2 regions of the Peribacillus sp. NPDC055009 genome follow, and region 1 is predicted to be linked to the other one. Evidence: riboswitches for the same ligand, from Rfam matches in the RefSeq annotation. Region 1 holds a riboswitch; the other holds the start of a gene.
The links. A riboswitch is a leader RNA that binds a small molecule or an ion and turns the genes downstream of it on or off. The one in region 1 is predicted to bind S-adenosylmethionine.
Positions count from the first base shown of each region.

Region 2: linked by a shared signal. The riboswitch ahead of mmuP (S-methylmethionine permease) and the one ahead of ACWF5P_RS03885 (5-methyltetrahydropteroyltriglutamate--homocysteine S-methyltransferase) in region 1 are both predicted to bind S-adenosylmethionine.

Region 1 is NZ_JBSGVZ010000002.1:26,024-32,272, reverse strand. It holds gene ACWF5P_RS03895 (aldehyde dehydrogenase family protein) at 1-1,457, opposite strand, end outside; gene ACWF5P_RS03890 (LysR family transcriptional regulator) at 1,573-2,451, shown strand; gene ACWF5P_RS03885 (5-methyltetrahydropteroyltriglutamate--homocysteine S-methyltransferase) at 2,505-3,608, opposite strand; SAM riboswitch class I at 3,692-3,793, opposite strand; gene ACWF5P_RS03880 (SUMF1/EgtB/PvdO family nonheme iron enzyme) at 4,211-5,155, shown strand; gene ACWF5P_RS03875 (ABC transporter substrate-binding protein) at 5,170-6,180, shown strand.
Region 2 is NZ_JBSGVZ010000013.1:38,228-44,476, reverse strand. It holds gene ACWF5P_RS18470 (ring-cleaving dioxygenase) at 1-879, shown strand, start outside; gene ACWF5P_RS18465 (ring-cleaving dioxygenase) at 904-1,851, shown strand; gene ACWF5P_RS18460 (alpha/beta hydrolase) at 1,851-2,459, shown strand; gene ACWF5P_RS18455 (flavin reductase) at 2,477-3,085, shown strand; SAM riboswitch class I at 3,310-3,412, shown strand; gene mmuP (S-methylmethionine permease) at 3,496-4,884, shown strand; gene mmuM (homocysteine S-methyltransferase) at 4,881-5,843, shown strand; gene ACWF5P_RS18440 (hypothetical protein) at 6,071-6,238, shown strand.

The DNA of each region.
Region 1 (6,249 bases):
AATGGATATTCACGATATTGCGTTTGAAGGGAAATCCATTTCGTAACAGTGAATTCTTCGACAATCCATGGGCTTCCGAATCTGCCTAAACCACTCATTTTGTTCCCGCCGAATGGTATGTTCGTTCCATCATTAACGGTTTGATCATTGATGTGTGTCATTCCGCTGTCGATTTGCAACCCCAAGTGTTCGCCCTTTTCCAGATCAGAAGTGAAGATAGCCGAGCTTAAACCATAAATGGTGTCATTGGCGATATCAATGGCTTCTTCATCTGTTTCTGTTTGAATGATGGACACGACAGGGGAAAACATTTCTGTTTGTGCGATTTTATCCGAGTTCTGTACATCCCGGAAAATAGTTGGTGTCAGTACATTGCCAATGCGTTCTCCCTCAAGTGCTACATTGACCCCAGCAGCTTTAGTTTCCTCGATGATTTGTTGTACCTTTTCTAATTGACGCTCGTTCACAAGTGGTCCAATGATTGTTTTAGGATCTAATTGGTCACCAAATGGAAGAGCTTTTGCACGTTCAACGAATTTTGCAGTAAATTCTTCGTAAAGGTCTTTATGCACGATTATGCGGTTAATGCACATACAAATCTGTCCTTGGTGAATGTACTTCCCAAAAATTGCAGCATCAACGGCACGGTCCACATCTGCATCAGATAATACAATGAAAGGATTATTACCGCCGAGCTCCAGCGCAACTCGTTTTAGGTTTTTCCCTGCAATGGCCCCGATGTGCTGTCCTACAGGAGTAGAACCTGTGAAGCTGATTAATTTGGGGATCGGGTTTGTCAGCATGCCATCACCGATTTCTTCCAGGTCAGTTAGGATCATATTAAAGACGCCTTTTGGAAGACCGGCATATTCAAATGCTGCAGCAATGATGATTCCTCCAGCAAATCCAACTTGAACGTCCGGTTTGTGAACGACTGCATTTCCTAATGCAATGGCTGGTGCGATGGTTCTCATTGACAAGTTCATCGGAAAGTTAAACGGAGATATTGAAGAAATAACTCCTAGTGGCAGTCGATGTATATGATTGACTTTATGATCTATAGCTGACGGAACCTCATGCATTTGATATATTTCATCCACCATGTTAGTAGATTCTTCGACTATTTCCATAGTAAGCTGAAATTCAACATTTGTTTTAATAAGCGATCCACCCGTTTCACGGGAAATCATTTCAACGATTTCATTCCGGTTTTCCTGTAGGAATTCACCAACTTTAAGCAGGACCTGACGACGTTTTTCAGCTGATGTTTTTGCCCAACCTTTTTGAGCATTTTTTGCTATTTCAAATGATTCTTCGAGCTGTTTTGATGTAGCCAAGCTCACATTTGAAATCACGGCATTATTGTATGGGTTTAAAATATTATATCTGCGTTGACTTGAGCCTTCCATCCATTCCCCATTGATGAAGCTTTTGTTTAGATCCTTGAATTTCTCCATTTTGAACACCCCTTTATATTGTAAACAAATATATTTTACTGCTGTTTGTATCATATTTAAAATATCTATATAATTAAGTTTATATACGCTTTACATATATATTAGAGGTGCCAAAATGGATATTAGACAATTACGATATTTTCTTATTCTTGCAGAAGAAGGCCAGGTTTCCCGTGCAGCAAAAAAATTGAATATGTCACAGCCGCCATTAAGCCAGCAGCTCCGCCTTATGGAAGAAGAATTAGGGACTACTTTACTTGAGCGAAAAAGGAATGGTAAAAGTATGGAATTGACCGAAGCTGGGAGGGTACTTTACGAGAAGGCTAAGAATATGCTGCAATATTTCGAGGACTCCTTGCTCGAAGTGAAGGAAACGGGTGAGGGAATTAAAGGTACCCTTTCAGTAGGTTCCGTACTTGCCTATATGTCTTATTTACCTGATAAAATTAATGATTTTAAGAAAAAATATCCTTCCGTTTCCTTTAAAATATTCGCAGGAGATCCATATGAAATAAGTAATTATTTGGAGAATCAGGATATTGAACTTGCTATTGTTCATTTACCTGTCGAGATGAAGGGTCTTTCCATTTTGAACATAGGACAAGTGCCGAATGTTTTTGTTGTACCTGAGGTTTGGGACAGTTTCACTTCAAAGAGTAGGGTTCATTTAAAGGATATTGAAAATATCCCATTGCTTTTAGTGCATAGGGAAAAAGGACAAGGGATTTACGAAGAAATTATCGAGGAATTTAAAAAGCGGGAAATACAGCCAAATATTTTATGCGAATGCCATGATGTAAATGTTCTGCTCTCTCTGGTTTCAGCTGGAGTTGGGGCGAGTATTGTTCCGAAATCAGCTGTTTCACCTCATATTATAAAAGGAGTGAAAGTGTTGGATATTATCGATTCTTCAATTCAATCGAATATAGCTTTGGTTTTTAGACAAGATCGTTATCTTTCCAAAACGGCAAAACATTTTATTGAGCTGTTTTGAAGAAAAGCTAGGCCTGCCTAATGCCTAGCTTTTACGTTACATTTAAAGATGAATCATTCCCACACTTCTTTTGCTACATCAACGACGAATTTCAGCTTTTCCCATTGCTGTTCTTCGGTCAGCTTGTTGCCGTGATGGGTGGAGGCGAAGCCGCATTGAGGGCTTAAGCATAATTGTTCGAGAGCAACGAAGTTTGAAGCTTCCTTGATGCGTGCCTTAACTGCTTCCTTGTCTTCGATTTCTCCATTTTTTGAAGTGACGACACCCAGTACGACCTGTGCACCGCCATTTGGAATGTATTCCAATGGTTTGAAATCCCCTGAGCGTTGATCATCATATTCCAAGAAGAATCCATCCACTTTTTCCTTTGCCAATAAAGTTGGGGCGATACGGGCATAGCTTCCTTCAAACGCCCAAGTCGACTGATAGTTTCCGCGACATAGGTGGGTAGTGACGACAAGGTCTTCTGGTTTGCCTTCCAATGCTCCATTAATGACACGAAGTGCAAGATCAATTAACTGTTCCCTCGTATATTTTCCATCTTTGAACTGGAAATCTGGAGCTGAAAGTCTGGCAATATATACATCATCCAATTGAAGATAACGCACACCTGCTTCATAAAAGGCTTTCAAAGCATGCTGATACGCCTTGATGATATCATTTGCATAATCTTCAATATCAGGGTAGATGTCTTCATTATGAATACCTGCAGCAAATAACTGATTCGGACTGGGAATGGTTTGCTTAGCAACGGCACGACCGTTCACGATTTTGTTCAATTCAATGAAATCACTAATGAAGGGATGTTCAGGATTGAATGAAACCTTCCCGGTATTGCGAACGTTATATCTCTCTGTTTCCACACCATCGAATGTGAGACCTTTTTCAGTCACATATCCCTCGATGCCATTTAAATGTTCGAGGAAGTCAAAGTGCCACCATGTTCGTCTGAACTCGCCGTCCGTAACAGCCTCCAATCCAACTTCAATTTGTTTATCGACAATCCGTTTGATTTCTTCGGTTTCAATTTCACGAAGGCGCTCTGCTGAAAGGGTACCCTCCCTAAATTGCTTTCTGGCAATATGTAAACGTTCCGGTCTTAATAAACTTCCGACGTGATCGGCCCTGAATGGTGCTTTCGTTAATGTGATTGACATGTTGCATTCCTTCTTTCCTTTTAAAAATAAAAAACCTCTTCTTAAAAAATAAGAAGAGGTGTTGGCAACAAAGCTATATACTCTTCTTATCTTCAAGTTTTTACACTTCTGGAATTAGCACAGTACATGATCAGTCTGTTGCTGAGGCATCAAAGGGCCAGTCCCTCCACCTCTCTGGATAAGAGTTGTCTATTAAATTAATTATGACTATACAGGTAGTTTTTACAAAGGTCAAGCGCTGGAGGTTGAATATTTAGAATATACCGTTTATTACTCGGTTCCTGGCATGATCATTTTCTGTATTCGGCTTTTTATACCACTTTTTAGATAAGGTTTAGACGTGGTTTTTTAAAACAACGATTAGTAGGGAAGACTGAAAAAAATAAATAAAATAATTAAACCTACTTGATTAATGAGTATTTATGTTTTATTGTTAAATTGCATAAAGAAAAGAGAATAAAATTGGATTATCCAATTGGTCAACCAAAGGATACTGAATTGTTGTTCATTACAACATTTCTGTGTCCTTTTTTGTTCGAAAAAAATTGTGATAATACAGGCATAAGCAGTGCCTAGGAGAAGATTCATTGGAGAGTGGAAACATGAAAACAACAAATATGAAATCATGCTGTACTGTATTGAAAAGACGGAATTTTCTTTCAATTGAAACTGACCTTGATTCGATCCCGACAAACAAAAACGATTTCTATAATATGTCTTTGATACAAGCAGGTGAATTTTTACTAGGATCAAGTGATGAAGATAGTTCAAGAGAAGATGGTGAATATCCACCACGAACAGTAAAGATTGAGTCCTTTTACATGGACCGATACGCCGTAACAAATGAACAATTCTATTGTTTTATAAAGGATACCGGTTATGTAACAGATGCGGAGAAATATGGATGGTCTTTTGTTTTTAACTTGTTTGTCAACAAACGAATGGAACGGGATATGGTGGGGGCAGCCGAAAAAACACCTTGGTGGATAGCTGTTCGAAATGCTTGCTGGAAGCATCCGGAAGGGACGGATTCCTCAATCGTGAATCGCTTTCACCATCCGGTCGTCCATGTGTCATGGAATGATGCCAAAGCGTTTTGTAGATGGGCTGGAAAAAGACTTCCGACAGAAGCGGAATGGGAATATGCTGCTGCCAGTGGAGTGGTAAATCGTAAATATCCTTGGGGGGATGAGTTGCACCAAGGGGGAAAGCATCACTGTAATATTTGGCAAGGCAATTTTCCAAACGAAAATTTGGGAGAAGACGGATTTTTAGGAACGGCTCCTGTTGATACCTTTGAACCGAATGATTTTGGCCTTTATAACATGTCGGGGAATGTGTGGGAATGGTGCGAGGATACATTTTCAATTCAACATGGAAGTGAAGTCCTCGATCCCGATCCTTTTGCAAAACTGATAAAAGGCGGATCCTATCTATGCCATCGATCATATTGTAATCGTTATAGGATTTCAGCCCGTACTTATAATATGATTGACAGCTCTACAGGGCATATGGGTTTTAGATGTGTTGCCAACTTAAAAAAATAAGTGCCATAGGGGATATGAACATGAAAAATTTGAGGTCTTTATTGGTTGTTATTTCGATGTTAAACATTTTATTTATCGCTGGATGTTCCTCATCTCCTTCAGAAGATGCTGGTGCACCTAACAGTGACGTTATAAGGATGGCTATTGATACTGCAGCAGGTGGTTCACTTCAATTCAGGGCGGCAGAGATACAGGGATACTTCTCAAATTACGGCGTAGAAGCAAAGCTTACCAATTTTGCCATGGGAATTGACACGGTTAATGCTGTATTAACAGAACAAGCTGATACTGGAATAGCTGCAGATTACGCCTTGTTAAACTCGTTAGGTAAAGGGGATATGGTGATTTTAGGAACACTTACAAGAGGGAAAGAGGATTCCTCCAAGGAAACCCAGCTACTTGTTAAAGGGGATATTGAATCGGCAAGTGATTTAAAAGGGAAAAAGTTAGGAGTTTCAAAAGGAACTGTCTATGAATATGTGTGGGCTAAATACTTAGAAGCTAATAAAATCAATGAAAAAGATATCACATATGTTCCATACAGTACGCCTGACGAAGCGATTATTGGAATGAAAAAAGGCGATATTGATGCTGTTTGGGTTAGTGGTGCACTTACAGATACATTTAAGGAAATTGATGAAGTAAATCAACTTGATAATTTGGTTGGTGCAGGAGTGACGATTGATAGCTACCTTCTTGCAAAAAGATCATTTGTTGAAAAAAATCCAAAATCTCTTGAACATGCATTGAAAGCCTTATCTGAAGGAGTTGACTATGTGGATGGCCATAAAGGGGAAACTGCAAAACTGGCATTCGAACAGCTGAAAATACCAGAAGAAGATGCACTTAAGGATCTAGAAAGAACAAATTATGTTTTAGGATTTACAAAGGAAGATGCCGTTCACCTCGAGGATATGAGAGTATGGCTTGAAGAAAAAGGAATATTACAAGATTCGTATGAATTGAAAGAAAAATTAGCTCTTGAGCCATTAAAAAAAGCATTGCCTGAATCCGTCACTTACTAGAAAAATGCAGCCATATCTGTCGTTGATATTCTCGTTTATGACATGGTTCAGGATGTGCTGCATCAAAGT
Region 2 (6,249 bases), on a different contig from region 1:
AAAACGGTGAATCAAGATGATGTTCGTGTGTATCACTTATTTTATGGAGATCAAATTGGTTCTCCGGGTACGGAATTGACGTTTTTTGAAATTCCCAATGCTGCCCGCACTCATGAGGGAAACAATAGCATTTCTGAAATTTCTTTAAGGGTGAGAGATGATGAAGCTCTAGGATATTGGAAAAAACGGTTTGTGGAATTCAATGTTGAGCATGATGAAATATCGAACCGCTTTGAAAGGAAGGTGCTTTCTTTTAAAGATCCTGAAGGGCAGAGGCTACTTCTGGTTTCCGATCAGGATAATAACGGTGTTCAAGGGGGATCACCATGGGATGGAAGCCCGGTACCGCAAGAGTTTTCCATCCTTGGATTAGGACCGGTAAAACTTACTGTACCTAATATTGAACTAACAGAAAGTGTTCTCTCCGAGGTATTGGGGTTCAGGAAAACAGGCACATACCCATCTGCAATTAGGGGGCAAAATCCAATTGTCGTTTATGAGACAGGTGAGGGAGGAACAGGAGCGGAACTTCATATTGAAGAAAGGAATGACATTCCTCGGGAAAGGTTGGGGAGGGGTGGAGTACACCATGTTGCCTTTCGGGTGGATAATGAAGAAGAACTTAGAAAATGGATAGAAAAAATTAGTGAATCAAAATTCGTGAACTCTGGATATGTGGACCGCTTTTATTTTCGTTCACTTTATTTTAGGGAGCCGAATGGAATATTATTTGAACTAGCTACTGATGGACCTGGATTTGCAGTTGATGAAGCAGAGCAGCACCTAGGTGAGAACCTTGCCCTGCCGCCATTTTTAGAATCAAAAAGAAAAGATATTGAATCGAATTTAAAACCACTGAATACAAAATCAACTAATTAATCAAGGGGAAAGGAAGGAATCGGCATGCAAAAGCAAAATGCAGGAATACATCATATAACCGCAATTGTAGGCAATCCTCAAGAGAATGTGGATTTTTATGCTGGAGTGCTGGGAATGCGTATGGTGAAGAAAACCGTTAATTTTGATGATCCAGGCACCTATCATTTATATTTCGGAGATGAATCAGGTTCACCGGGCACTATCATCACTTTCTTTCCTTGGCCTGGGGCATACCGAGGGACAATTGGCTCCGGACAAGTGGGGATAACAACATATGCCATTCCGGAAGGTTCATTGGGCTTCTGGGAAACGCGCTTGGGTAAATTTAATATTGACTTTGAAAAGATCTCACGCTTCGGCGAGGATTATCTGGGATTTCAGGACCCACATGGATTGCAACTTGAACTGGTTGAGCGTAAAGAAGGTAAAAATAGCGAGTGGTCATTCGGCGGTGTACCAGCTGATAAGGCAATCAAGGGATTCGGCGGTGCTGTATTATTGACGTCTAAACCGATCAAAACGATGGAACTTTTAGAGGAAGTGATGGGTTTGCAAAAGATGGGGGAAGAGGGCGATTTCATTCGCTTCAAATCCACATCGGACATCGGAAATTTGATAGATGTTAAAAAAACGGTTTTGCCAAATGGGAAAATCGGAGTGGGAACTGTTCATCATCTTGCATGGCGTGCAAGCGATAATGAAGATCATAAAGAATGGAGGGAACATATCGCAAACCATGGCTATGGCGTGACACCCTTTAAAGACCGCCAATACTTCGATGCCATTTATTTCAGGGAAGATGGAGGCATACTCTTTGAAGTTGCCACAGATCCACCTGGCTTTGCTCATGATGAAACGAAGGAAACGATGGGTAGTAAATTAATGCTGCCGCCATGGTTTGAGGAAAAAAGGGAAATTATGGAGAAAACGTTACTGCCGGCAGTGCCGAGGGTACTAGAGGAGGATAAATGATGAAGCATATTTTTCAAAAAGGAAGTAATCCAGATGCACCGTTGCTTTTGCTTTTACATGGCACTGGAGGAACGGAAACGGATCTTTTGCCATTATCGGAGATGGTTTCACCGGGATCATCCGTACTCAGCGTACGGGGAAATGTACTTGAAAACGGAATGCCCCGTTATTTCCGCCGGCTGGCTGAAGGAGTTTTTGATGAAGAAGATTTGATTTTCCGTACGAAGGAGCTTTATGACTTCTTGGAATCAGCGTCCGGACAATATGACTTCGATCGTGACAGAGTGGTGGCATTAGGTTATTCTAATGGTGCAAACATAGCAGCAAGTTTGATGTTCCATTTCGAAGGGGCATTAAAAGGAGCGATTCTTCATCATCCAATGGTGCCTAGACGCGGGATTGCTTTGCCGTCCCTATCGGATATACCTGTATTCATTGCTGCAGGTAAAAACGATCCGATATGCCCCGCAGCAGAAACTGATGAACTTAATCGGATTTTACTGCAAGCGGGTGCTGCGGTGGACGTTCACTGGGAAAATTACGGTCATCAGTTAACACGTTCAGAGGTTGATGCAGCAAGTTCATGGTTTCAAAAGAACTTTTTATAAGAATGAGAGGGATGAAGATGATTTCAGTAAATCCTGAAAGTCTTACAGAACGGGAAAATTATAAGTTTTTGACTGGAAGCATCATACCGAGACCAATAGCCCTGGTCACGACACAATCCGAAACCGGTACAATCAATATAGCGCCGTTCAGTTTTTTTAACATAGTCAGTTCCAATCCTCCGATGATTTCCATTTCTGTTCAACGGAAAGAAGGAGTTTTGAAGGACACGGCCCGAAATGCAATTCAAACAGGTGAATTCGTTGTTCATATCACTGATGAAGACAATGTTGCTGATGCAAATCGAACGGCCAAGGAACTCCCGTCTGACGAAAGTGAATTGGGTCTTACCAATTTCACTCAGGCTGTTAGTGATAAGGTGTCGGTACCAGGATTGCAAGAAGCGAAGGTACGCTTTGAATGCACATTGGAGCATGCGATACCTTTGGCAGGTTCCAAGAATAAACCTGGTTGTGATTTATTGATAGGGAAAATAGTCTGCTATCATATAGAGCAGGAGATTTACCATAATGGCCGAATTGACCAGAAGGGGCTAAAACCAGTAGCAAGATTAGCGGGTCATACTTATACAAAACTAGGAGAATTATTTGAAATTGAAAGACCTTAAGGAATATAAGAAAAATGGCGTCATCTTTTAAGGTGTCGTCATTTTTTAAAAATTATTCCCGGTTAGCATTATTTACAATTCTATAATGTAAGCGACTGTTCCAAAAACAAGTTCATATCTATGCCAAAGGTGCGTTGATCGTTTGGATTTTAAAGGAAGTCTTTACAAACCGAAACAAAACTTGACAATTTTTTCATAGATTGATAAAGTTATAAAAAAATAATTTCTTATCCAGAGAGGTGGAGGGACTGGCCCTATGAAACCTCAGCAACAGGTCTGCAATGACACTGTGCTAATTCCAGGGGGTGAAACCTTGATAGATAAGACCGTACGTGTTTATTTGTCAGTAACGCACTCTTTTTTAGAGTGCGTTTTCGTTTTTTCTGGATGCAAGATAAAGGAGAGTAAGAATGGAGAACAAAAGGAAGCATGATTTTCAAAGGAAAATGCAGGCACGGCATATAATAATGCTATCGCTTGGCGGGGTGATTGGAACAGGTTTATTCTTAAGTTCGGGTTATACGATTCAACAGGCAGGCCCGTTTGGCACCATCCTTTCGTATCTGATTGGGGCATTAGTGGTTTATCTAGTCATGCTATGTCTAGGGGAACTGGCAGTACATATGCCCGAGACAGGTGCGTTTCATAGCTACTCAGCTAAATACATAGGTCCTGGGACAGGGTATACAGTAGCCTGGTTGTATTGGCTAACTTGGACAGTTGCACTTGGTTCGGAATTCACGGCTGCAGGATTGTTGATGCAGAGATGGTTTCCATCAATCAATGTCTGGATATGGAGTGCACTATTTGCCATATTGGTTTTGGCATTAAATGCGTGGACCGTTAAATTTTTCGCTGAATCCGAATTCTGGTTTGCGTCTATAAAGGTATTTGCCATTGTGATTTTCATTATTTTGGGAGCAGCGGCAATGCTAGGTTTCATTCCAATAATTCATTCACAATCCGCTCCGTTATTCTCCAATTTTACAAGTGAAGGTTTATTTCCGAATGGTGCTTTTGCCATTATAATGACGATGCTTGCGGTGAATTTCGCATTCTCTGGAACTGAATTAATTGGAATTGCAGCTGGAGAAACTGTGAATCCAGAAAAAACGATACCAAAGGCAATCCGTATGACATTATGGAGATTGATTATCTTTTTTGTAGGAACCATCGTTGTATTATCCGCATTATTGCCTATTTCGGATGCAAGCGTATTAGAAAGCCCCTTTGTGGCAGTTCTTGAACGGATTGGTGTGCCATATGCAGCGGATATTATGAACTTTGTTATATTAACTGCCATTTTGTCTGCTGCAAACTCAGGACTGTATGCGGCATCCAGAATGCTTTGGTCACTTGCAGATAAGGAAACTATATCACCAATATTTGCAAAATTGACAAAACGGGGAGTTCCGATAAATGCAGTCCTTTTCAGTATGTTGGGCGGCTGCTTAGCCCTGTTTTCGAGTATTATTGCACCGGATACTGTTTACATAGTGCTTGTATCCATTTCTGGACTAGCCGTTGTTGTAGTTTGGATGAGTATTAGCATGTCGCAATTTCTATTTCGCAGACGATATATAAACGAAGGAAATTCAGTTAATGACTTAGCTTATCGAACGCCATTATATCCACTCGTACCAATCGTTTCTTTTATGCTATGCCTAGCTTCTTGCATAGGAATTGCATTTGATCCTACACAACGAATTGCACTATATTGTGGCATTCCATTTATTTTGTTTTGCTATGGAAGTTATTATCTGACACAAAACCATAAAGAAAAGAGGAGTAGATCATGAACATTAAAACTAACCCAATTGACGCTATTTTACGAGATCATTCAGTCATGATTTTAGACGGAGCTTTAGCTACAGAGCTAGAGAGGCATGGATGTGATTTGGACGACCCGCTCTGGTCTGCACGTGTATTACTTGAAAATCCAGAAGTGATTTATCAAGTGCATTCTGACTATTTTCGTGCTGGAGCGGATTGTGCGATTACGGCTAGCTACCAAGCCACTGTTGAAGGTTTCGCCCTCCGCGGAATACAAGAAAAAGAGGCTTTGGAGCTAATCAGGAAAACGGTTTTACTCGCAAGAAAAGCAAGAGATGATTTTTGGAAGGAAGAAAATCAAACGCTTAGGCCTAAGCCATTGGTTGCTGCATCTGTTGGGCCTTATGGGGCTTATCTTGCAGATGGTTCAGAGTATGTAGGAAACTATGGTGTTTCGGATGAAACTTTAATTGCATTCCATAGCTCACGAATATCAGCGTTGATTGAAGCTGGAGCTGACCTTTTAGCATTTGAAACGATTCCTTCCCTGCAAGAAGCAAAAGTATTATATTCATTATTGAAGGATTATCCAGAAGTGTATGCTTGGCTATCCTTTTCATTGAAAAATGAAAAAGCGATAAGTGATGGTACTTCACTCGAGGAGTGTACAAGATTGTTTGGGGACAGTGAGCAAATTGCAGCAATTGGCATCAACTGTGCGCCAGTTTCAAGTATCACGGAAGCCATCCAGGTGCTGCGTGCAAACACGGATAAACCAATCATTGTTTATCCGAATTCAGGTGAAACATATAATCCGGAAACTAAAACATGGCATGGGCAAGAATCATGTAACAGGCTCGACCTGAAATCTGAAGAATGGCAACATGCAGGGGCGCGTTTAATTGGAGGATGCTGCAGAACGGCACCACATCATATTGAAGACATTTCAAGAAAGTGGCGACCTTCCGTGGTGGTATCCTCCTAGCCCTTGTACTGTTTTAAAGTATGTATGATATAGACCCTAACTAAAGGAACAGGAAGCGTCATAATCGGGCGGTTCCTGTTCTTTTTGAATTCATTATTTTCGAGTTATCATATCTCTTAGGCTGAAAAAGAAACCGCTTCAAAAACAGGAATAGGAGAAATTAAATCATAATATTTGTGTGCTTGGGAAAACTAAACAAACAATGAATAGAAAGGAGAGAAATGAGTATGAGCCGTGGTAAAAATTTTAATCACAAAGAAAAAGGCCATCCGGGAAATTTACCTAATAATAGAATTAGCGAAGAGAAGGAACACAGCCGGCAGTATGAACAAATCGAGGATATTGTCACACATGAAGCTTTTAAAAATCGGGAAAAAGAAGACGAGATGCCTTAAATATTTCATGT